One region of the Arthrobacter sp. zg-Y40 genome, then DNA from elsewhere that is predicted to be linked to it. Evidence: riboswitches for the same ligand, from Rfam matches in the RefSeq annotation. Region 1 holds a riboswitch; the other holds the start of a gene.
The links. Region 1 has a riboswitch for thiamine pyrophosphate ahead of LJ754_RS03520 (ECF transporter S component). Riboswitches for the same ligand answer to the same signal wherever they lie in the genome.
Positions count from the first base shown of each region.

Region 1 (11,500 bases):
GCCAGCGCTGCGCCGAGCACCGCGGAGTTGTCATCCGTGTCCCCGAAGGCATTGGAGGTCAGGTAGACGGTGAAGACAAAAGTGGTCATCACCGCATTGAAGGACGCCGAGCCCCAGTCCCAGGCGGCCCATGCCGCTACCTGCTTCCACCGGGCGGCTTTGGAAGCGGGCGCCGCCCCCGCGGGCTCTTTATGTGTTCTGACACTCATGCGCAGAGCCTAACGGCAACCGGCATTTTCCCCGGCATTCCACGCCGCCGTGCGGCTGCTGGGTGTAGCGCCGGCGGACCCGAATGGGAAGGGATGTGTATGCCATGGGTAGAATGTATGTACGACCTTGACCGCCCCCTTGATAACTACAGCGATCACTACAGCCTTTAGCGCTGCACAATCGACGAGAGAGTCCGGGAGATCATAGTGCTTTTTGTGCTCACCGTTATGTTTACGGTGGCACTGGTTGCGCCCATATTTTTCCGGAAGGCTGGCCGGTCGGCGTTCTACGTGCTTGCCGCCTTCCCCGCGGCTGCGTTCGCCTGGCTGATGGCCACGTTCCCGCAGTACACCGGCGCCAACCAGACGCTCGCCTCGGGAGCCCCCAACGCCCCGCCGTCCGTGACCATCCCCTGGATTCCGGACCTGCAGGTGGAACTGGCCTTCCGGATGGACACGCTGTCAGCCGTGCTCTCCATCCTGATCCTCGGGGTAGGTGCGCTGGTCCTTTTCTACTGCGCCCGGTACTTCCGCCCCAATGATCCGAAGATGGGATCCTTCGGGGCCCAGCTGCTGGCCTTTGCCGCAGCCATGTTTGGCCTCGTGACGGCAGATGACCTGATCCTGCTGTTCATTTTCTGGGAACTGACCACCATCCTGTCCTATCTGCTCATCGGGTACGCGGCCCAGCGCCTCTCCGCCCGCCGGGCAGCGCTGCAGGCCCTGATCGTCACCACCTTCGGCGGCCTGGCCATGCTGGTTGGCATGATCATGCTCGGCTCGGCCGCGCATACCTACCGGATCTCCGAGATCATGGCGCAGGCACCGGAACTGGTGGGCTCGGGCATGCTGGTCAACGTCGCCGTCGCCCTGATGCTGGTGGGCGCCGTGTCCAAGTCAGCCCTGCTGCCCTTCCACTTCTGGCTGCCCGCCGCGATGGCCGCACCCACTCCGGTCAGTGCCTACCTGCATGCCGCCGCCATGGTGAAGGCCGGCATCTACCTGACCGCCCGGCTTGCTCCCGGCTTCTCCGAAACCGCGTTCTGGCACCCCATAGTGCTGGTGCTGGGCCTGGCCACCATGCTGCTGGGCGGCTGGCGTGCCCTGCGGCAGTACGACATCAAGCTGATCCTCGCCTACGGCACTGTGAGCCAGCTCGGTTTCCTGACCCTGGTGGTTGGCCTGGGCAGCCGGGAAGCAGCCGTCGCCGGGATGGGCATGCTGCTGGCCCACGGCTTCTTCAAGGCCACGCTGTTCCTGGTGGTCGGGATCATCGACCACAAGGCCGGCACCCGCGACATCCGCAAGCTTTCCGGAATTTTCCGGGCCGCACCGAAGCTGGGCGTAGTCGCCGTGATCGGTGCCGCGTCCATGGCGGGTGTGCCGCCGCTGCTGGGCTACGTGGCGAAGGAATCCATCTACGAAACCTTCGTGCACTACGGCGAACAGCAGGGCAGCTTTGCGGCCTGGCTGCTGCTGGCCGGCATTGTCGCCGGCTCCATCCTGACCTTCGCCTACAGCGCCCGCTTTGTGTGGGGCGCGTTTGCCGTCAAGAACGGCTGTGCTGCCACCCCGTTCAAGGCCGTGCCCTGGTCCTTCCTGGGGGCTCCCGCCGTGCTGGCCGCCGCCACCGTGGTCTTCGGACTGTGGCCGGCCCCGCTGGATTCGGTGGTGTCCTCCTATGCCGGGCTCTTCCCGGCGGACGGGAAACCGACCCACCTGGTCCTGTGGCACGGGCTGACCCCGGCACTGGGACTGACCGTGCTGACTCTGGCCACCGGTACAGCGCTGTTCCTGCTGCGCCGGCAAATGGAGTCCTTCCAGCGGGACGTTGCCTCCCCGATTGACGCTGAGCGCTCCTACCGCGGCGCCATCGGTGTGCTGGACGACGTCGCCGTCTGGGTCACGGGCCGCACGCAGCGCGGTTCGCTCACCTTCTACCTGTTCGTCATCCTCATCATGGCGATCCTCACGCCCCTTTCGGCGCTCATCCTCCGCTCCGCGCCCATGCCCGAGAGCTTCCGCTGGTTCGACAACCCGCTGCAGGCCGTGATCGGTGCTGCCGTCATCATCGGTGCGGTAGCCGCAGCGCGCGCCAGCAAGCGTTTCCTGGCGGTGCTGATGGTGTCGGTGAGCGGCTACGGCATTGCCCTTATTTTCGCCCTCCAGGGGGCCCCGGACCTGGCGCTGACCCAGATGCTGGTGGAGACAATTGTGCTGGTGGCCTTTGTGCTGGCCCTGCGGTCCCTGCCGGCCCGGCTGTGGAAGCGCGAGCCCAAACGGCACCGTTTCCTGCGGGCCCTGCTGGGCATTGCGTTCGGTGCCTCCATGATTGTCTTCGCGATGTCAGCCATGGCGTCGCGGGTGGCCACCCCCATCTCCCTGGATTTCCCGCCGCTGGCGTACGAGGGCGGCGGCGGATCCAATATTGTCAACGTGACCCTCGTGGATATCCGTGCCTGGGACACCTTCGGCGAGATTTCCGTCCTGGCCATCGCCGCCACCGGTCTGGCGTCCCTGATTTTCGTCCGCGGACGCGGCGATAAGCGCCGCCGCGCCGAGGGCGTGGCCTCCGGTTCCGTGGACCGCGGCCGGGAGCAGTTCGCCTCCACCGGGCGCCGGCAGGCAACCTTGGCCCTGGCCCGCAAATTCTCCAGCGTGGGACGGGATGCCTGGCTGGTGGCCGGCCGGACACTGGCCCCGGAACGCCGCTCCATCATCTTCGAGGTGATTACCCGGCTGCTGTTCCACTCGGTCATCCTCTTCTCGGTCTACCTCCTGATAGCAGGCCACAACGCCCCCGGCGGCGGCTTCGCCGGCGGGCTCATGGCCGGGCTGGCGCTGACCATCCGGTACCTCGCCGGCGGACGGTTCGAGTTGGCCGAGGCGAGCCCCGTGAGCGCCGGAGCCCTGCTGGGCGGCGGCCTGGGCCTGGCGGCCCTGTCCGCTGCCGCTCCCCTGTTCTTCGGCGGGCAGGTCCTGCAGAGCGCCATCCTCAAGTTCTCCTGGCCGGTGTTTGGGGAGGTCAAGTTCGTCACCTCCACGATTTTCGACATAGGCGTGTACCTGGTGGTGGTGGGCCTGGTGCTTGATGTCCTCCGCAGCCTGGGTTCGGAAATCGATGAACGCAGCGAGGGCGACGACGACGACGAAGACGAAGACATAGTGGAGGAACCGCAGATCATCGACCTTGGCCAGCGGCTCGACGGTGTTCCCGGCACGGGATCCCGGCCCGAAGAGGAAGAGGTGGCCCGGTGACCGTGAATATAACCCTTCTCCTGGTGATGGGTGCCCTGTACGCCTGCGGCATCTACCTGCTGCTTGAACGGAGCCTGACCCGGGTGGTGCTTGGCCTGGCCATGCTGACCAATGCAACGAACATCCTGCTGCTGGCAACCGGCGGCCCGGCAGGGTTGGCTCCCATGTTCAACAAGGACCTGGCCGCAGATGCCTACAATGACCCGCTGCCGCAGGCGTTCATCCTCACCTCGATTGTCATTTCGTTCTCCGTGACGGCCTTTATGCTCGGGATCATTTACCGGTCCTGGGTGCTGGGCCGCCAGGACGAGGTCCAGGACGACATTGAGGACCGCCGCGTCGCCAGCCAGAGCAGCTTCGACGCGGAAGACGACGCCGATGTACCGGAGGACACCACGGAATTCACCCCGCCCGAAGAAGCCGAAGAGGCTCCCGGGTCCCAACGCGGCAACGCAGAGAAGGACCCGGAGGTGAACCGATGACTACAGCAAGCCTCGCGCCCCTGGCCGTCGTGCTGCCGCTCCTCGGCGCCGCCCTGGCCTTCATCCTGATCCGGCACCAGCGTTCCCAGCGGGTGGTCAGCGTCAGCATCCTGTCCGTGACGCTGGCACTGGAAGTGATTCTGCTGCTCTCGGTCTGGAACACCGGTGCCGTGGCGGTTAACCTCGGCGGCTGGCTGCCGCCGTTCGGAATCACGATGGTGGTGGACCAGTTCTCCGCCCTGATGCTGGTGGTCTCCTCGGCCATCAGCCTCGCCGTGCTCATTTACGCCGCCGGCCAGGGTATGGCCGACGGCGATGAAGACGGCCCTATTTCGATCTTCCACCCGACCTACCTGATCCTGGTGGCCGGCGTCTCCAACGCTTTCCTGGCCGGGGACCTGTTCAACCTCTATGTAGGTTTCGAGATCCTGCTGACGGCCAGCTATGTGCTGATGACCCTGGGCGGCACCACGCCGCGAATCCGGGCCGGAGTCACCTACGTGGTGGTCAGCGTGGTGTCCTCGCTGCTGTTCCTGATCGCCATTGCCATGATCTACGCGGCCACCGGCACGGTGAACATGGCGGATCTGGCCTTGAAGCTGGGGGAGCTGGATCCGGCGACGCAGCTGATGCTGCACCTGATGCTGCTGGTGGCGTTCGGCATCAAGGCCGCCGTCTTCCCACTGTCCTTCTGGCTGCCCGACTCCTATCCCACCGCCCCGGCACCGGTGACGGCCGTGTTCGCCGGCCTGTTGACGAAGGTGGGCGTCTACGCCATGGTGCGGACAGAGACCCTGCTGTTCCCGGGAGACCGGATAAATACGCTGCTGATGGTGGTGGCCGGGCTGACCATGCTCGTGGGTATCCTCGGTGCCCTGGCCCAGACGGACATCAAACGTATGCTCTCCTTCACCCTGGTCAGCCACATCGGCTACATGGTGTTCGGCCTGGCAGTCGCATCCGTGGTCGGCATCGGCTCCGCTGTGTTCTACGTGGTGCACCACATCACCGTGCAGACCTCGCTGTTCCTGGTCACGGGCCTGATTGAACGCCGGGGCGGGACGGCCAACATGGACCGCCTCGGCGGGCTGGCGAAGCTCTCCCCGCTGCTCGCCGTGCTGTATTTCATCCCGGCAATCAACCTGGCCGGCATTCCGCCGTTCTCCGGGTTCCTGGGGAAGCTGGGCCTGATGCAGGCCGGCGTCGAGCTGGGCACCCCGCTGGCCTACGTCCTGGTAGCCGCGAGCGCCGCCACCAGCCTGCTGACGCTGCTGGTGATGGCCCGGGTATGGAACCGCGCCTTCTGGCGGACCCCGGAAGATGCCGTCCATCCGGATCCGATCCTGCTGGCCGTCGGGCCGGACGGTGCCAGCCTGCGCAAGTCGCAGGACGTCAGCGAACACACCACGGGCCGGTTCGCCCACCGGGACTCGGTGGACCTGCTGCCGCGCACCATGGTCTATCCCACCGTGGGCCTGGTTGCCCTGGGCGTCAGCCTGACCGTGCTCGCCGGGCCGCTGTTCTCGCTCAGCGACGGTGCCGCCCGGGACCTGCTGGAACGTACTCCGTACATTGAAGCGGTACTCGGGGAAGGAGCGGCTGACCAATGACGAAGGAAGCGCGCATGCGCAACCGCGCCCGTATCCCGCTGCTGCAGGAACTGCCGCTGCTGATCTGGCTGGTGTTCCTGTGGGGTGCCCTCTGGCAGGATTTCAGTGCCGGCAACCTGCTCTTCGGCACGGTGATCGCGTTTATCGTGGCGAATATCTTTTACCTGCCGCCGGTGGAGCTCAGCGGCCGGTTCAACCTGTTCTACGGCCTCGTCTTTGCCGGCCGGTTCTTCTACAAACTGGTGCAGGCCAGTTTCCATGTGCTCTGGCTGGCGGTTGTCCGCGGCCCGCGGATCCGCAACGGCGTGATCGGGGTGAAGCTGCGCAGCCGGTCGGACCTGCTGGTCACGGCCACGGGCCACGCACTGTCCCTGATTCCCGGCTCGCTGATTGTCGACGTCGACCGTTCCACCTCCACCCTGTACCTGCACGCCCTGGACGTGTCCACGGCTGAGCAGGCGGAGAAGGTGCGCGCCGACGTCCTGCAGGCCGAGGCGTGGCTGATCCGGACCATGGGCACCAAAGAGGAACTGGCTGCCCTGCGCGCCGAGAGTGATGAAACCCGTCAGCGGAAGATTGGAGGCAAGGCATGATGAACGTTGCCGTGGTGGTGGTGAGCCTCATGCTGGCCGTGGCCGGCGCGGGGGCGATTTACCGGATTGCCCGCGGGCCGTCGATCCTGGACCGGGTGCTTGCCTCGGACGTGCTGCTGGCCATTGTGGGCGGCGCCCTGGCCGTGGACATGATCGTCTACCGCAACTTGGACTACCTGGCCTTGCTGGTCGCCATTTCCCTGGTCGGTTTCATCGGGTCGGTAACGGTTGCGCGCTTCGTGACGGACAGGCGGTAGGGCCATGGACGAAACCGTGTACGACGCGATTGTCGCTGTCCTGATGTTCGGCGGGGCACTGATGTCCCTGGCGGCGGCCATCGGCCTGATCCGCTTCCCCGACCTGCTCAGCCGCATGCACGCTGCGTCCAAGCCGCAGGTCCTCGGCCTGCTGCTTTTCCTGCTGGCCATGGCCGTGGAGTTCCGCAGCTGGAAACTGCTGCCGGTCCTGGCCGTCGCATGGATCTTTATGCTGCTAACGGCACCTGTTTCCGCGCACATGGTGGGCCGGGCCGGGTACCGCACCAAGCACCTGCGGCCGGAACTGCTCGTGATCGACGAACTGGACGACGTCGTCGAGCGCGCCCAGCGATTGCTCCAGGACGCTGAGGCGGAGGCGCTCGAGGACGAAAACGAGGACCCGCGCGTGGACGACGATCCCGGCGAGGAGCAACCGGCCTACACCGGGGAACTGGACGACGACGAACTGCTGGCCGGCCGCGAACGCGAGGCCGGGTTAAGCAGCGGCGCCCAGCACCCGGGAAAGAATCCCGAGGGCTGAGCGCCGCAGGCGGTGCTTGGGCCGGCAGGCCGGGTCAGACGACCTCAGGGGTCTTCTGGTAGCGCTGGATGGCCCGCTGCGTGCCGCGGTTGGTCAGGACCCGGATGACCGAGCTGACGGCGCCGGACACCACGGCGAAAGCCACGGCAGCGCGGAGGCTGTTTTCCAGGCTGCCCTCGGCGTCCTTGGGCGGCTCGTTGCCCGTGGCCTTGGTCCAGACGAAATCCAGTACCTTGGCGGCCACGATTCCGGACAGGATACTGGCTCCGGTTCCGAGCAGTTTGAGGATCAGGTTCATGGGTACTCCTAGCTTCGGGCGTTTTTCCTAACCCTACGGTATCCGTTCGGTACCCCTGCGGGGAGCTGGCACGCGTGTGTAGAGTGGTACCGCAAACACACGACAGGGGAGCGCCCCCTCCGCACGGCCTTCGGGCAGCGGAGACAAGGCGCTGAGAGTGCGGACATCCGCAGACCCTCGAACCTGATCCGGTTAGTACCGGCGAAGGGAGTCGAGAGCTCAGGGAATTCCCGCCACGTCCCGGCACTCGCCGGGGCACGGCAGGAACGGCACCGGCATTGCCGGCGCGCCGCTACCCTCCCCTCCTGCTATCAGGAGGATATTCATGAACCGCTTTACTTCTGCTGCGGCACCGTCCGCAGCCAAGCCCGCAGCGCCGGCACGCACATGGCGCGTGGTGGACATTGTTGTTGCGTCCGTAGTGGCCGTGGCCGTGGGCGTCATTTTCTGGGCCTGGTCCCTCGGCTACGCCGGGATCAGTGCGCTGACCGCCGCGTTCCCGCCGCTGGCAGGCCTCTATACCGGCGGCTGGCTTATTGCCGGTGTGCTGGGCGGGCTAATCATCCGCAAGCCGGGGGCCGCGATCTACTGCGAAGTGCTGGCCTCGGCCGTGTCCGGTGTGCTGGGCACCCAGTTCGGCCTATCCGTGCTGCTCTCCGGCTTCCTGCAGGGCCTCGGTGCCGAACTGGTGTTCCTGCTGTTCCTCTACCGCCGCTTCTCCCTGCCCGTGGCATTGCTGGCCGGGCTGGGTTCGGGCCTGTTCCTGGGACTGAGTGAAAACGTTCTGTACAACGTGGAGTGGGCAGCTCAGTGGAAGCTGTTGTATGTCCTGCTCACTGCGTTCTCCGGTGCGGTCCTGGCCGGCGGACTGTCCTGGCTGGCGGTCCGGGCATTGGCACGGACCGGCGCTCTGGCACCCTTCGCGTCCGGACGGACAGGCAAGGCATAGCGGTGCGGTTTTTGAACGCCCGCCGCCGGGCTCCCGGCGCGGCCGCACCCCGGGTGCTGCCTTCCGCCGTCGCGCGGCGCAGCAGTCCCGCCGCCGTTACCGCCCAAGGCTGGGGCTGGCGGCACGGGGGCAGGGCCGGTGCGGCTGTGTCCGGACTGGACCTGTCGGTAGCACCGGGGGAGCGGGTGCTGCTGCTCGGGGCCTCCGGCGCCGGAAAATCCACACTCCTGCATTCCCTCGCGGGCGTGCTGGGACCGGATACCGGTGGGGAGGAACAGGGCAGGATCTCAGTGGACGGTGTCCATCCGGCGGATCCCGCAGCCCGCGGCCGGACCGGACTGGTGCTGCAGGATCCCGATGCGCAGACCGTGCTGTCCCGTGTGGGGGATGAAGTTGCCTTCGGCGCCGAGAACCTTGCGGTCCCGGCCGGGGAGATCTGGCCCCGGGTGCGGGCCGCACTGGCCGACGTCGGACTGGACGTGCCGCTGGAGAGTTCCACTTCCGCTCTCTCCGGCGGGCAGAAGCAGCGGCTGGCCCTGGCCTCCGTGATGGCGATGGAACCCGGACTGCTGCTGCTGGACGAACCCACCGCCAACCTGGACCCGGCGGGCGTGGCGGAAATCCGCGACGCCGTGGTGCGGGTGCTGGACCGCACCGGCGCCACCGTCATTGTGGTGGAGCACCGCGTGGAGGTCTGGGCGGAGGTGGTGGACCGCGTGGTGGTACTGGCTGCCGGCGGCGGTGTCCTGGCCGACGGACCACCCGAGCAGGTGCTGGGGGATATGGTGCACCGGAAAACCCTGGCCGCAGCCGGGGTTTGGCTTCCGGGCGCCCGGCCGGAGATTCCCGGCGGTGCGTGGGCCCCGGCTGCCGGCGGGAACCGGCTGCTGGCGGCCCGCGGGCTGGCTGCCGCCCGGACGGGCCGCGGACCTGCCGTGGTCACCGGGGCGGACCTGGCGCTGGACGCCGGAACCGCCGTCGGCATTACCGGACCCAACGGTGCCGGCAAATCCACCCTCGCCCTGACCATGGGCGGCTTGCTGCGGCCGCGGAGCGGAACCATCGCCGCCGAACCGTTGCTGGCCGGCACCGCTGCGCCCGAACCGCACCGGTGGACGTCGGCGCAGCTGGTGAGCAGGATCGGAACCGTGTTCCAGGAACCGGAGCACCAGTTCCTCACCAACACCGTGCTGGACGAACTGTCCTTCGGCCCGCGCCGGCTCGGGCTGGAAAAGGAGTCCGCGGCCCGGGTGCGGGAGCTTGCCGAACGGCTGCACCTCGACGCCCTGCTGGATGCCAACCCCTTCACGCTCTCCGGCGGGGAGAAGCGCCGGCTGTCCGTGGCAACCATGCTCGCCACGGCGCCGTCCATCCTGCTGCTCGATGAGCCGACGTTTGGCCAGGACGCCCGAACCTGGGCGGAACTGGTGGCCCTGCTGCGTGCCCAGCTGGACGATGGCCGGTGCGTGGTGTCGGTGACCCACGACGCCGGCTTCATCCAGGCGCTGGGCGCGCGGACCCTGCAGGTGGGCGGCGGAACGGTCCGGGACGCCGCCGCCGAGCCGGTGCCGGACCCGGCAGCAGGGCCGGCCGCGGATAATGCAACCGAGGTGCTCCGGTGAGCCGGGCGGAGATCTCGGCCGCGGAGTCCGGTGGAACGGCGCCTGGAGAAGACGCGGGCGCGCCCGTCCGCACCGCCGTTACTTTCCTGACCCGCGCCAACCCGTTGTCCAAGCTCGCGTCTGCGGCCCTGCTGACCCTGGCGGTGCTGGTCACCGTGGACTGGGTGAGCGCCGCCGTCGTCCTGGCCCTGGAACTTCTCCTGCTGCCGCTGCTCCACATCCGGGCGGGTACGCTCCTGCGGCGCATCTCGCCGCTGCTGGTGGCCGCGCTGATCGGGGCCTGGGGTACGGCGCTGTTGGCGGAGAAGACCGGGGCGGTGCTGCTTGCAGCGGGACCGCTGATCTTTACCTCCGGTTCCGTGGCCGCGGGTATTGCCATTGGACTGCGCGGGCTGGCCATAGCCCTGCCCGGGATCTACCTGCTGACCAGCACCGATCCCACCGACCTGGCCGACGCCCTGGCGCAGAAGCTGCGGCTGCCGCACCGGTTTGTGCTGGGCGCACTGGCGGCCATGCGCCTGGTGGGTTTGCTGGTCGAGGAATGGCGGACCATCGGGCTGGCCCGCCACGCGCGCGGCGCGGGGCCCGATGCCGGTGCGGCGGCCCGGCTGAAGGGTTTCGCCGGGCAGGCACTGGCCTTGCTGGTGCAGGCCATCCGCCGGGCCACGCGGCTGGCCGTGGCCATGGAGGCCCGCGGGTTTGGCGCGGGGGACCGGTCCTGGGCACGGACCTCAACGTTCAGCAGGATCGACGCCGCGGTGCTGGCCACGGGAGTGGTCGTGTCCGCCGCCGCGGTGGCAGCGGCGCTGGCGGCCGGCACGTTCAACTTCATCCTGACCTGAGCATCAGGGGCTGTGCTCAGAGTGCGGTGTCGGCCAGCTTCGCGAGTTCGCTGTTCAGGCTCTCGGAGAAAGGCAGCTCGCGGCCGTCGATGGAACGGACCGGAACCAGCAGCCGGATGCTGGAAGCCAGCCACAAGCCGTCGGCCGCGAACAGGTCCTCCGGAACCATTGGGCCGTAGCCCAGTTCCCAGCCGGCAGCTTCGGCGGCCTTGAAGAGGGCGTCCTGGGTGGTTCCGGCCAGGATGCCGCTCTTCCGTTCGGGGGTCAGCAGGGTCCGGACGCCGTCCCGTTCGCGGGCCAGCACCACCGTGGAGGTGGGTCCCTCCAGGACCTTGCCGTCCGAGGAGGTAAAAATGGCGTCATCGGCCCCATGTTCCTTGGCGTAGCGCAGGGCGGCCATGTTCACGGCGTAGGAAAGCGTCTTGGCGCCCAGCAGCAGCCACGGTGCCCGGGACGCGGCCATGCTGTCATAGCCGCGGTCCAGCAGCAGCACCTTAATCCCGTTGGTCTGCTGCCGCGCCGCGTCGGGCGCGGCGGAAACCTGCACCCACGCGGTGGAGGTCCCGCTGCCTTCCACGCCCCGGGTGGCCACCAGTTTCACCGCGGCCCGGCCCTGCGGCCCGGCAGCGCCCTGCCCGAAGTGCAGCGCCAATGCCGTCGCGATGGCCCGCTCCCAGGCCTGGCGTACCGGGATCTGCAGGTCCAGCAGCTGTGCCGAGGACGCCAGCCGGTCCAGGTGCGCGTCCGGTTTCCGGGGCACACCGTCCACGGCCAGCAGCGACTCGAAAATCCCGTCACCGCGGGTGACCCCCAGGTCGCTCACGAGCAGCTGCGGCACC
Region 1 is NZ_JAJFZS010000002.1:25,154-36,653, reverse strand. Features, by position in the region: gene LJ754_RS03560 (MFS transporter) at 1-209, opposite strand, end outside; gene LJ754_RS03555 (Na+/H+ antiporter subunit A) at 417-3,467, shown strand; gene LJ754_RS03550 (Na(+)/H(+) antiporter subunit C) at 3,464-3,949, shown strand; gene LJ754_RS03545 (Na+/H+ antiporter subunit D) at 3,946-5,559, shown strand; gene LJ754_RS03540 (Na+/H+ antiporter subunit E) at 5,556-6,152, shown strand; gene LJ754_RS03535 (monovalent cation/H+ antiporter complex subunit F) at 6,149-6,409, shown strand; partial or broken gene mnhG (monovalent cation/H(+) antiporter subunit G) at 6,414-6,755, shown strand; gene LJ754_RS03525 (DUF4235 domain-containing protein) at 6,985-7,248, opposite strand; TPP riboswitch at 7,343-7,475, shown strand; gene LJ754_RS03520 (ECF transporter S component) at 7,574-8,197, shown strand; gene LJ754_RS03515 (ABC transporter ATP-binding protein) at 8,254-9,819, shown strand; gene LJ754_RS03510 (energy-coupling factor transporter transmembrane component T family protein) at 9,906-10,661, shown strand; gene LJ754_RS03505 (aminodeoxychorismate lyase) at 10,678-11,500, opposite strand, start outside.

Region 2 (11,500 bases), on a different contig from region 1:
GCCAGGGGGATGACCGGCTCGGAGGACTTCAGCTCCACGAACACAAAGGCGGCCAGGCCCACCAGGGAGCCGCCCACCATCCATGCGGTGGCAGCACTGATCCAGTCGAAGTCGGTGCCCACCAGGGAGACCCAGATCAGCAGTACCGAGACCGAAGCGGCCAGCAGGATGATGCCGGCGTAGTCAATGGTGACCTTGCGCTTCTTCAGGGCGGGCAGGTGCAGGGTCTTCTGAATCATAAAGAGCGCGACGGCGGCCAGCGGCACCGCGACGTAGAAGTTCCAGCGCCAGTTGACGGAGTCGGTGATGACGCCGCCGATCAGCGGGCCGCCCACGGTGGACAAAGCCATCACCGCGCCGAACAGGCCCATGTAGCGGCCGCGCTCACGCGGGGAAATGATGTCCGCCATGATGATCTGGGTCAGCGCGCCCAGACCGCCGGCGCCGATGCCCTGGATCACGCGCATGGCGATCAGCCAGTCCGTGTTCTGCGCAAAGCCTGCCGCGGCACTGGCGACAATGAAGATGATCAGTGCCAGCTGGACCAGGACCTTGCGGTTGAGCAGGTCGGCCAGTTTGCCCCAGACCGGAGTGGACACAGCGGTGGCCAGCAGCGTGGCGGTGACCACCCAGGTGAAGGCGGCCTGGTCGCCTTCGAGGTCGGAAATGATCACCGGAAGCGAGGTGCTCACCACGGTGCTTGCCAGCATCGAGACGAACATGCCCAGCAGCAGGCCGGTCAGGGCCTGGAGGACTTCGCGGTGTTTGCGTTTTGCCGCGGCTTCAGCCTCGGCGCGGGCATCCTGCAGGGCAGGGGAGACGGACATGCACACTCCAAAAGTGGTTGACGGATGTCAAAGGTTGATTTAAGTCAACGATACGCCGCCGCCCGGTGTGCGCTGTACATATCCGGCGCCAGTGTGAGGGAACTAATACCCCTTCGTAGGCAAGTTTCCAGGGGTCGGTGGCGAGGGCCGCAGCATTGGCCCCGGCGGTGCCGCTTCCTATCAAACCGCTGATTTGGCTGTCCTTGCGTTAAACCTGCGCCTTTCTTGAGAGTTCCGTGCAAGTATCGGTGCCCCGTGGGAGGTAGAGACCCCGCGGAGAGGCGGTGCCGTTCTGTGCCCCGCGCGCGGTGGGCTCCGTCTGAGAAACGGAGCCCTCCGCGCAAAACCCTGTCCCGGCCAAAACTGCCGATTTCGTTGCCGTGCGGCAGTCTGCAAGAATTTCAGCGGGGATAAGCGTACTTACCAAGTGCGTCTCCACTGCCGGCCTCTCATCGGCAGCAGGCACAGTCTCAACGTAAGGTCTCTACTTCAATGCGTACCGCTGTCCGCAGGCTCTCCGCCGCCGCGAGCCCCTGCGCTTCGCTGCCCTTTTTCCCGCCAAACCTTTCGGCGGCAGCATGAACGCTGATGCAGTCATCCGGAGAAACAACGTCCGGGTGCTTGGACGCCCCGACGGCCCGGTGCTCGTGCTGGTACAAGGCTTCGGCTGCGACCAGGTGGTCTGGGACCCAATCCTGCCGGAATTCACCGATACCCACCGGGTGGTGCTGCTGGACCACGTCGGCACCGGCGGCGCGGATCCGGAGGCCTACGACCCGCTCCGGTACGCATCCCTGGAGGCGTACCTGGCAGACCTGATGGAGGTCCTGGAGGTCCTGGACCTGCAGGACGCGACCATTGTGGGCCACAGCATCGCGGGCATGATGGGATTGTCCGCAGCCACCCGGACCCCGCGGATCGGACGGTTGGTCCTGCTGGGCGGTACGGCCCGCTATCTGAACGACGACGGTTATGTGGGCGGTTTCGAGCCCGCAGAAGCTGAGGAGCTGCTGCGCTCCGTGGACGCGAACTACCCGCTGTGGGTGGCGGCCGTCGCGCCGGGAGTGGCCGGCAAGGAGCCCGGCCTCAGTTCATACTTTGCCGACCGGCTGTGCCGGTTGCACCCGGACTATGTCCGCGACTTCCTGCAAATGTCCCTGGCCGCGGACGTACGGCACCTGCTGCCCCGGGTACGGGTTCCGGCCTTGGTCCTGCAAACCCGGGATGATCCGCTCAGCCCTGCGTCGGCCTCCAACTATCTGTTCGAACATCTTCCCGCCGGCACCCGCACGATGCTGGCGGTCCGGGGAAACCTGCCCCATCTCAGCGCACCCCGCCTGACGGCGCAGGCCGTCCACGACTTCCTGAAGACGGAACGACATGCCTAACGACTACGAGGCCCATTTCCACGAAGCGGCTTCCGGATATCTCGTCCTCGAAACGGACGGCACGATCCTGGACGTCAACCGCAAGCTGCTGTCCTGGACCGGGCATACGCGTGAACACCTCCTGGGCGGCAGCATCCTTGACCTGCTGCCGGTGGGGGACCGGGTGCTGTTTGCCTCCCACGCCGTGCCGCAGCTGGCGGTGTCCGGCTGCTTCAACGAGATGGCCGTGGAGCTCGTGGCTGAGGACGGCAGCCGGATTCCGGTGCTGCTCTCCGGTGTCCGTGCCCCCGGAGCCGGCAATGACGGCGACGCCGGCCCGGACCGGATTTCCGTATTCAATGCCTCCGAGCGCACACGCTACGAGCGGGATCTGGTGGAGGCCCTGCGGAAGGCCGAAGCGGCCGACAATGCCCGCGCCGCGGCAGAGGCAGAAGTGCGAAAGAACCAGAAGGCCCTGGTGGAAAAAGACGCCATCCTGCAGGAAAACCTGGCCGCGAGCCGGAAGAGCCAGGCGCTGCTGGAAACGATCCTGAACGCCGCCGACGTCGGCCTGCTCGTCCTGGACGCACACGGCGAAAAAGTGCTGGCCAACACGCACCTCATGTCCACCTGGGGCCAGATCATGGGGAACACGGAGGTCTTCGATCGAGGCAGGATCCTCTTCGGTCCGGACCGGGTGACCCCCGTCCCAGCCCTCGAACGGCCCGTACGCCGTGCCGTCGCGGGCGAGTCCTTCTCCGACGAAGTCGTCTGGTTTGGTCCCGGCAGCGGCAACCAGTTGGCCCTGAACATTTCCGCCCGCCCCATCCGGACGGACGAAGAGCTCACCGGCACCGTGATCGCCTTCACCGACGTCACCCGATTGGTGCACGCCGTCACCGCGCAGGAGGAATTTGTAGCCAGCGTCTCGCATGAACTGCGCACCCCGCTGACCTCGATCCTGGGCTACCTGGATCTCGCCCTGGACGAAGAAGGGCTGCCGGAGCACGTCGGTGCGGCGTTAAAGGTTGCACTCCGCAATGCGGAACGCCTGCTCGGCCTCGTTTCGGACCTGCTGTCCGTGGCGTCCGGCAATACCAAGATGGAGCGCCGGCCGGTGAACCTCGCGGAGGTGGTGCGGGCCGGCATTGTGTCGGTTGCGCCCAAAGCCCGGTCCAACCTGGTGGAGCTGCAGCCGGACCTGCCCGAGTCCCTCACTGCTGATGTGGACCCGCACCGGCTGGCCCAGGTGGTGGATAACCTGCTGTCGAATGCGGTGAAATATTCGCCGGGCGGCGGCATTGTCAGCGTGCGGCTGTGGCAGGACGCGGGGAATGTGCTGCTGGAAGTGGCAGACACCGGGATCGGCATGAGCCAGGCCGAGCAGGAACAGGTCTTCACGAAGTTCTTCCGCAGCCGCGGGGCGGTGGCCTCGGCGGTTCCCGGCGTCGGGCTGGGCCTGGTGATCACCAAGAACATTGTGGAAGCGCACGGCGGTACCCTGACCTTCACCAGCGCGCCCGGACGGGGGACGACGTTTACGGTTTCCCTGCCCCAACCCTGAGTGGAAGCGGCGCCGGCTTCCGGGCAGACTGAAGGTACGCGAAAGTCCCACCTTTAGAGAGGCTCCGATGGCTCAGCCAGCGCATGGTTCCACCACCGCCGCACCCGGTCCGCGTGTTCCCGAGCCGCGGTTCCGGATCACCCGGGACGGACTGCGCGCGTCCATGTGGTTCTGGCCGAGCTGTGCTTCCCTGGCGGCGCTGCTGGTCACCCTGCTGCTGATGCCGGTCCGGCCGGGCGACGACGTGGCCTGGGCCCGCTGGATCTGGCCCACCGGCGTCGACGCCGCGTCCAGCCTGCTGCAGACCGTGGCCACCAGCGTGATGACCGCCGCGACCGTGACCTTTTCCCTGACCGTGGTGGCGCTGCAGCTGGCTTCACAGCAGTTCTCGCCCCGGCTGCTGCGCGAATTTGCCCGCGACGTACGCACCCAGGCGGTCCTGGGCGTGCTGCTGGGAACGTTCCTGGTCAGCATCACCGGCTTGCACGGGATGGACGCGGACCGGCCGGTGCCCGTGCTGGTGGTGGGCCTGGTCTACGTGCTGGGCATCGCCTCCGGGATTGTGCTGCTGCTCTTTATCGGGCACATTGCCCGGTCCCTGCGGGTGGACACCATGATGCGCAGCGCGCACCAGAGCTGCCTGGCCGTGCTCCGCGACACGTATCCGCTCTCCGAAACGGGCGAGGTGCAGGAATTCCCGGTGCCCGACGGCGGCACCCTGGTTCCCGTGGGCCGCAGCGGGATTGTGCAGACGGTGGACTGGAAGCCGCTGATGGCCGCCCTGGAAAAGCACGGGCTGAAAATGCGGATTATGGTCCAGCCCGGCGACCACGTGACGCTCGGCTCCCCGGTGGCCCGGGTGTGGGCCGACGACGGCGGCACCGTGCCGCTTGCAGCGGTCCGGAACGCCTTGGCCGAGTCCCTGGAAATCGGGTACGAACGCACTCCCGAGCAGGATGCGGCGCTGGGGCTGAGGCAGCTGACCGACATTGCGGTGAAGGCCATCTCGCCGAGTATCAATGACCCCATCACTGCAGCCCATGCCACCGGGTACTGCGCGGACCTGCTGGTGGACCTGCAGCGCCGCCGGCTGGGACCCGAAGCGCACCAAGACGCCCACGGGGTGCAGCGCCTGGTCACCGACGGCCGGGACTACCGCTATTTCCTGGACCTGGTCTGCGGCCCGGTGCGCCGCTTCGCCCATTCCGAACCTATTGTGCTCACCGCCGTGCTGCGGCTGCTGCGCGACTGTGCGGCCACCGCCGTGAACGAATCGCAGCGGGCGGAGCTCCGCCGGCAGAACTCGCTGGTACTTGAGACCGCGCGCAACCAGATGGTGGCTGCCGACGACGAGGAGATCCGTGACATGGGCCGCCGGGTGGAGGAGGCGCTCGCGGGGAACCTGACGGCCGCTTTCACCGACCGGGCCGGCGAGACCCGGTCGGTCTAAAAGGGCTCGCCGAGGTTCCCACGGAGTGTGGCTGCAAGGCGGTCAGCACGGCGAAAAGGCAAAACTTACCGATATTCGGCTTCAAAACGGTAAATTTTGCCTTTTCGATTCCCGGGACGGCCCCCGTGCCGGCTTGGGACGCTCCTAGCGCAGGCCCAGCAGCTCCTGGGCCAGGACGAACATCCCCATGACCAGCACAAAGATGCCGAAGCCGCGCCGAAGTGCGGCTTCCGGAATCTTTCCGGCCAGCCGGGCGCCGATGAGGGAGCCGAGGACGGCCAATACGGTAACTGCGCCTACCAGCGGCCAGTTAAGGTTCACGGTGGTGAGGTAGCCGCCCAGTCCGGCCAGCGACTGCAAGGAAATCACCACCAGCGACGTTGCGACGGCGGCTGGCATGGTCAGCCCGCCCAGCAGCGCCAGCGCGGGCACAATCAGGAAACCGCCGCCTGCACCCACTAGTCCTGCCGCCAATCCGATGACCAGCCCATCAGCAGTACCTTCGGCGCCGGTTGCTCGCCCGTCCGACTGTCGGCCGGGGCACCCCTGCGGCCGCGGATCATGGCCACGGAGGCAGCCAGCATCATGGCGGCGAACGCCACCATCAGGACGGTCTCCGGCAGGCGGCCTCCCACCTGGCCGCCGCCGAAGGCGCCGACCATGCCGGCCGCGCCGAACAGCAGCCCGGTGCGCCACATCACCCTGCCCTTGCGGGCATGCCCGAGGACACTCACCGCGGAAGTCGCGCCGACAACGAACAGCGAGGAGGCAATTGCCTCGCGGGGATTCAGCCCGGCGACGTAGGTGAGTATCGGCACGGTGAGGATGGACCCGCCACCGCCGAGCAGGCCGAGCGAAAGCCCGATCAGCACGGAGAGCAGCAGGGTTGCCGCGAAGGCGACTGTCATGGAACGGTCCTTAAAGAGGGAGGAACAAGAGCGGAAACGCCGCTTAGCGGACGGCGGGCAGCTGGGCGATGGCCGAGGAAGCCGTGGGATCGGCGGCGCTCTTGTTCCAGGGCATCTTGGACAGGGCCTGGCCCATGGCGCAGGTGTTGGTCGCAGCCGAGAAGGCCAGCCCGGCTCCGATGCCGCCGGCAAGGAACCCTGGATGATGGAACAAGTGCTTTAGCAAGTCGAAGAAGGAGTTCAAAATGTGCCGAGCAGTCAGCTGCCGCAAGTGCGGCAAGACCACCTGGGCCGGATGCGGCAACCACGTGGACCAGGTCATGAACAATGTCCCCAAGGCGGACCGCTGCACGTGCAGCACCAATGCCGCGACGTCCGTGGGCGCCCAGGCGGGCGGATCGAGCTGGCTCGGAAAGCTGTTCGGCCGCAAGTAAACGCACCAATACCGGGAATGCCGGCGCCGGGCGTGGCAAGCTATGCCCATGGAATCCAGCACCGGCATCCCGCCCTGGCCCTCGACCGACCCGCAGTACGGCAATGTGCGCCTGGTGGCTTTCCGCGATGAGGACGCCCCAATGGTGATGGAGATGGCCCGGGACGAGTACTTTCCCACCGTCGGCAGCCTGCCCGCCAACGCGGACCACGAGCAGGCGCTGGAGTGGCTGGAGCGGCAGCGGCAGCTCCACGACAAAGGATCGGGTTTCTCCTTCGCCATCACCGACGCGGAGACGGACACGGTAGTGGGACAGGTCGGCCTGTGGGGCTGGGAACTGCCGCACGGCCGCACGCAGGCGGGCTACGGAATCATCCCCGCTGCCCGCCGCCGCGGCTACGCCGGAAACGCCCTGCGCGCGGTGGCGGAGTTCGCCTGGTCCATTCCCGAAGTGCAGCGCATGGAGCTGTACATCGAGCCGTGGAACGCCGCTTCCATCCGCACCGCCGAATCCGCCGGTTTTGAGCGTGAAGGCCTGCTGCGCAGCTACATGGTGATCGCCGGGCAGCGCCGGGACCTGCTGGTTTTCTCGTCGCTCAGACAGCCTTAGGGTACGGAGTGGCTGCCGTCGCCCGGCATGTCCGCCAGGCCGCGGCCCCACACCCCGTGGAAGTGATTGACGGGTCCATGGCCGGTCCCGACGTCCAGCTCATCAGCGGTTTCCAAGGCCTCCTGCAGCCAGGTCTTGGCCGCCTGCAGCGCCACTTCCCAATTCCCGGACCGCGCATACAGCGTGGCGAGTGCGGAGGACAGCGAGCAGCCGGTGCCGTGCGTGTTCACGGTGTCCACCCGGGCCGAGCTCACCTCGGCGGTGCGTACCGCGCCGTCGCCGCCGATGCTGACCAGCGCATCCGGGGCCGCCGGGCCGGCAAGGTGACCGCCCTTCACCAGCACCGCCACCCCGTGGGCCCGCGCCAGGCGGACGCCCTGGTCCAGCGCCTCGTCCCAGCTGCCGGCGCAGGCGTCCCCCACCAGTACCGCGAGTTCGGGAAGGTTGGGGGTCACCAGATGCACCCCGCCCAGCAGCCGCCGCATGGCATCCTCGGCATCGGCGTTCAGCAGCCGGTCACCGCTTGTGGCAATCATGACCGGATCCAGCACCACGGCGGGCGGACGGACGGCAGTCAACCATTCAGAGACGGCCTCAATAGTTTCCACATTGCCCAGCATGCCGATCTTCACGGCGTCTATAACGACGTCGTCGCTGACGGCGGTGAGCTGCTCGCGGAGGAACGCCACCGGAGGCGTGTGCACCGAGCGCACGCCAACGGTGTTCTGCGCCACGAGGGCGGTGATTACGGCCATACCGTAGCCACCGGTGGCCGCAATGGATTTCAGGTCGGCCTGAGTGCCGGCTCCGCCCGTGGGATCGGTGCCGGCAATGCTCAGCACCCGGGGGACTTTCACCGGTTCCATGCCGCCACCAGTTCCTCTGCCGCCCTGCGGGGATCAACAGCAGCGCAGACAGCTGAAACCACGGCAATTCCGGAAGCGCCGGCGGCGCGCAGCGCAACGACGTCGGCGGGCTGGATTCCGCCGATCGCAACGCACGGCAGCGGCGAGGAGGCAGCGAAGGATCGGAAACCGCTTATTCCCAACGGTTCGGGGTGGTCCGGTTTGGTGCTGGTGGGCCGGATGACGCCGGCACCCAGGTAGTCCACGGTCCCGGCGGGGAGCGCGCCAACGGCAGCCAGATGCCGCTCCGTGTTGGCGGTCAGCCCGACAACGGCGTCCGGTCCCACCAGCCGCCGCACCGCGCCGGCGGGCAGGTCGCTTTGGCCGACGTGCACCCCGTGCACTTCGGCGCCCGCGGTCCGGGCAGCCAGGTAAATGTCCACCCGGTCATCAACCAGTACCAGGGCGCGGTCCCCGACCGCTGAAGCCACGGCCAACACCAGTTGGTAAAAGTCGGCAGCGGAAGCCTGCTTTTCCCGGACCTGCACCGTTCGGATGCCGCCGGCCACGGCGGCCCGCACGGTTTCGGTCACGCCCCGGGCCCCGCACAGGAGGGTGTCGGTAACGAGGTAGATGCCGGTGTTCCGAGCGCGTTCGCGGAGGCGGCCGGAGTCCGGGAAAGATGCAGTGTTCACGCGGCGGCCAGCCGTTCGGCTACGAGCTCCGCATCCAGGTGCCAGAGTGTGTCGAGGAAGATCGGAGCGAAGCTGCCCGGGCCGGACGCGGAGACTGCGGCATGCTCGGCTGCCACGGTATAGGCCGCAGTGGCGGCGGCCGCCGCCACCAGCCCGCCGCCGTCGGGCCCGGCGTCGCCGGCAACTGCAAGGAACGCCGCGGTAACCGCGCCCAGCGCGCAGCCGCCGCCGGTGACCTTAGTGAGCAGGGAGGTCCCGTTGCTCAGCCGCAAGGTGTCCGTGCCGTCAGTGATGACATCGGTGGCGCCGGAGACGGCCACGATGCAGCCGTACTTGGCTGCAAGCAGGGACGCGGCAGGCAGGGCGTCCTCGGGGTTATCGGTGGCGTCAACACCGCGGCCGCCCGAGCCGAGCCCGGCGAGGGCCATTATCTCCGAGGCATTGGCGCGGACGGCGGTGGGGCGCAGGGCCAGCAGTTCCGCGGCCAGGGCGGTGCGGACCGGAAGGCTGCCCACGGCCACCGGGTCAAGCACCCAAGGCGTTCCGGCGGCATTGGCTGCTTCGGCGGCTTCGAGCATGGCTGTGCGCTGGTCGGCATGCGGAGTGCCAAGATTAATCAGCACGGCGGAAGCAACCCGGGCAAACGGGCCCGCCTCGCCGGGGATATCCGTCATGGCCGGTGCGGCGCCGAGTGCCAGCAGCACGTTGGCAGTGAAGTTGGTGACCACGGCGTTGGTCAGGCACTGCACGAGCGGCGGTTCGGCGCGCAGGCGCGACAGGTGGTCGGAAACGGTTAACGGTGTCAGGCGAATAGTCATCCGCGACATCCCTTCGCTAGTTCTAACTAGATCAGGTTCAACGGGTTTCATCTCAGCCTTACGGCACCCCGTGTCACTGGAACCGACTCTACGAGCACGGCTGGGGAAAGGCAAAGGGGCGGTGCCTATGCCCGGCGGCCCTCCACCGGCACCAGACCCAGGCCGGCGCAGCCGCTGGCCAGATCCTCGAGGCCGAAGGCGCTGAGGGGACTGGCCACACCCGGGTCCAGGTCCTGCCGGTCCCGCAGCTGCTCCGCTCCCCAAGCGATCAGCTCACCGGTCAACGTGTAGACATTGGGCCCGGTGAGCTGCACGGCCGAGAGCAGGCTTCCGTCCCTCCCGGTCACGGCGGCCACCACCTGTGTACGGGTTTTTGCGCGCCGGGCGCTGTCCGGTCCGCCGGGTTTCCCGATCAGGGGAGCGGACAGGTTCTCCAGCAGGCGGCGGCCCCGGGCCGACTTTCCGATCGCATGGCTGGCTGCGGATGCCAGGCTGATTGCCCGGCTGAGGGAAGGGAACCAGCCGTTGTACACCGACACGCTATCCAGCTGGGGGAAGGCATCGGGTAGGAACAGGACTTCCGTTCCGGGAACCAGGAAGCCCGCTTTGTGTCCCCGGCGGGAACCGCTCACCGGGAAAACATGGACATCTGCTGCCGCCCGTTCTTCCACCAGATGCCCGTCCCTCAACCGCACTGCGGGCAGGAACAAGCCGTCGCGCATGGTGGTCCGGGTACCCTGGCTGAGCCCTGGACTCAGCGCGCCCGCGGTGAAGTATCCGACGTCGAGCCTCCGTCCGGCTTCTCCGGCCTGCTGCGCCGCCAGGGCGCCGGCCAGGATGCCCGGTACGTAGTCATATCCGAACGCAGGCAACAGCACGGCGCCGGCTTCCTCTGCCTGCCGTCCGAACCGCTCCTGCAGGGTGCGGACAAACCCCACCTCGCCGGTGGTGTCGATGTAGCGCGCACCGGCCTGCACGGCAGCTTCCGCCACCCCCAGGCCGAACCGTTCAAAGGGCCCCACGGTGGTGATCAGCACGTCGCCGGGATTCAGCAGCCGCCGGATACTGCCGGTATCGCCGGCATCTGCGGCAGTGAACTCCAACCCGCCGTGGTCCCGCGCCAGGGAAGACAGTGCGGCGGTATTGCGTCCGGCGAGGACGGGACGCACGCCGCGCCGGATCAGCGCGTCCAACACCAGGGTGCCGGTATATCCGCTGGCACCGAGAAGGACGAGGCGGCCGCTCACTTCCGGTCCTGTGCCTTCGGTTCGTAGCCGATCAGCCAGTGCAGTCCGTATCGGTCAATGACCTGACCGTCCGAAGCGCCCCACGGCTTGGGGCCAAGCGGGTCCACGATCCGGCCGTCGGCCGCAAGCCGGCTAAACCAGCTATGCAGGAGTTCCGGTTCGCCGGTCCCGAGCAGGGAGAGCATGACCCCCTCCATCCGGACGTTCTGTTCCGGCCCGTCGGTATCTGCTCCGGCCAGGGCGACAGGGCCATCCAGGACTCCGTGCGCAACCGCGTCCGGCGCGCCGCCGCTGCCGAAGTCCCGGTTCGTATGCAGCGATAGCTCACCGCCGAACACTCCGGCATAAACGGTGAGGGCTTTGCGCGCAGTGCCCGGAAACAGGACGTAAACCATGGGTGCCGTCATGCCGCACAGCATACGCTGCCGATACCGCTGCGGGGACCGTGGCCGTTGACTCCCCGGCATGGCCAGCGGACAGTGGACCCATGCCAGGCATCGGTGCACCGCTGTGGGACAAACTGTCCGAGACCGTTGAATCCGGCTGGTGCCCGGGGCTGGTGGCGGGTATCCGGCTTAACGGGCAGACAGAGATCTTCGCGACCGGTTCGCTGGGTGTTGGGCGGTCCGCGCCAATGGGCGAGGACACCCCGTTCCGCATTTCCTCATTGAGCAAGCTGCTGGGCGGCGCCCTGGCCCTGAGCCTGCTCGCAGACGGCACCCTGGAACTGGATGAG
Region 2 is NZ_JAJFZS010000003.1:233,743-245,242, reverse strand. Features, by position in the region: gene LJ754_RS04915 (MDR family MFS transporter) at 1-827, opposite strand, end outside; gene LJ754_RS04910 (alpha/beta fold hydrolase) at 1,406-2,215, shown strand; gene LJ754_RS04905 (ATP-binding protein) at 2,208-3,758, shown strand; gene LJ754_RS04900 (DUF2254 domain-containing protein) at 3,826-5,208, shown strand; partial or broken gene LJ754_RS04895 (sulfite exporter TauE/SafE family protein) at 5,353-6,116, opposite strand; partial or broken gene LJ754_RS04890 (rhodanese-like domain-containing protein) at 6,160-6,309, opposite strand; gene LJ754_RS04885 (hypothetical protein) at 6,362-6,550, shown strand; gene LJ754_RS04880 (GNAT family N-acetyltransferase) at 6,599-7,159, shown strand; gene thiD (bifunctional hydroxymethylpyrimidine kinase/phosphomethylpyrimidine kinase) at 7,156-8,025, opposite strand; gene thiE (thiamine phosphate synthase) at 8,013-8,699, opposite strand; gene thiM (hydroxyethylthiazole kinase) at 8,696-9,517, opposite strand; TPP riboswitch at 9,509-9,598, opposite strand; gene LJ754_RS04860 (saccharopine dehydrogenase family protein) at 9,643-10,764, opposite strand; gene LJ754_RS04855 (VOC family protein) at 10,761-11,171, opposite strand; gene LJ754_RS04850 (serine hydrolase domain-containing protein) at 11,252-11,500, shown strand, end outside.
Region 2: it holds a riboswitch for thiamine pyrophosphate, as region 1 does, so the genes downstream of both, thiM (hydroxyethylthiazole kinase) here and LJ754_RS03520 (ECF transporter S component) in region 1, are expected to answer to the same signal.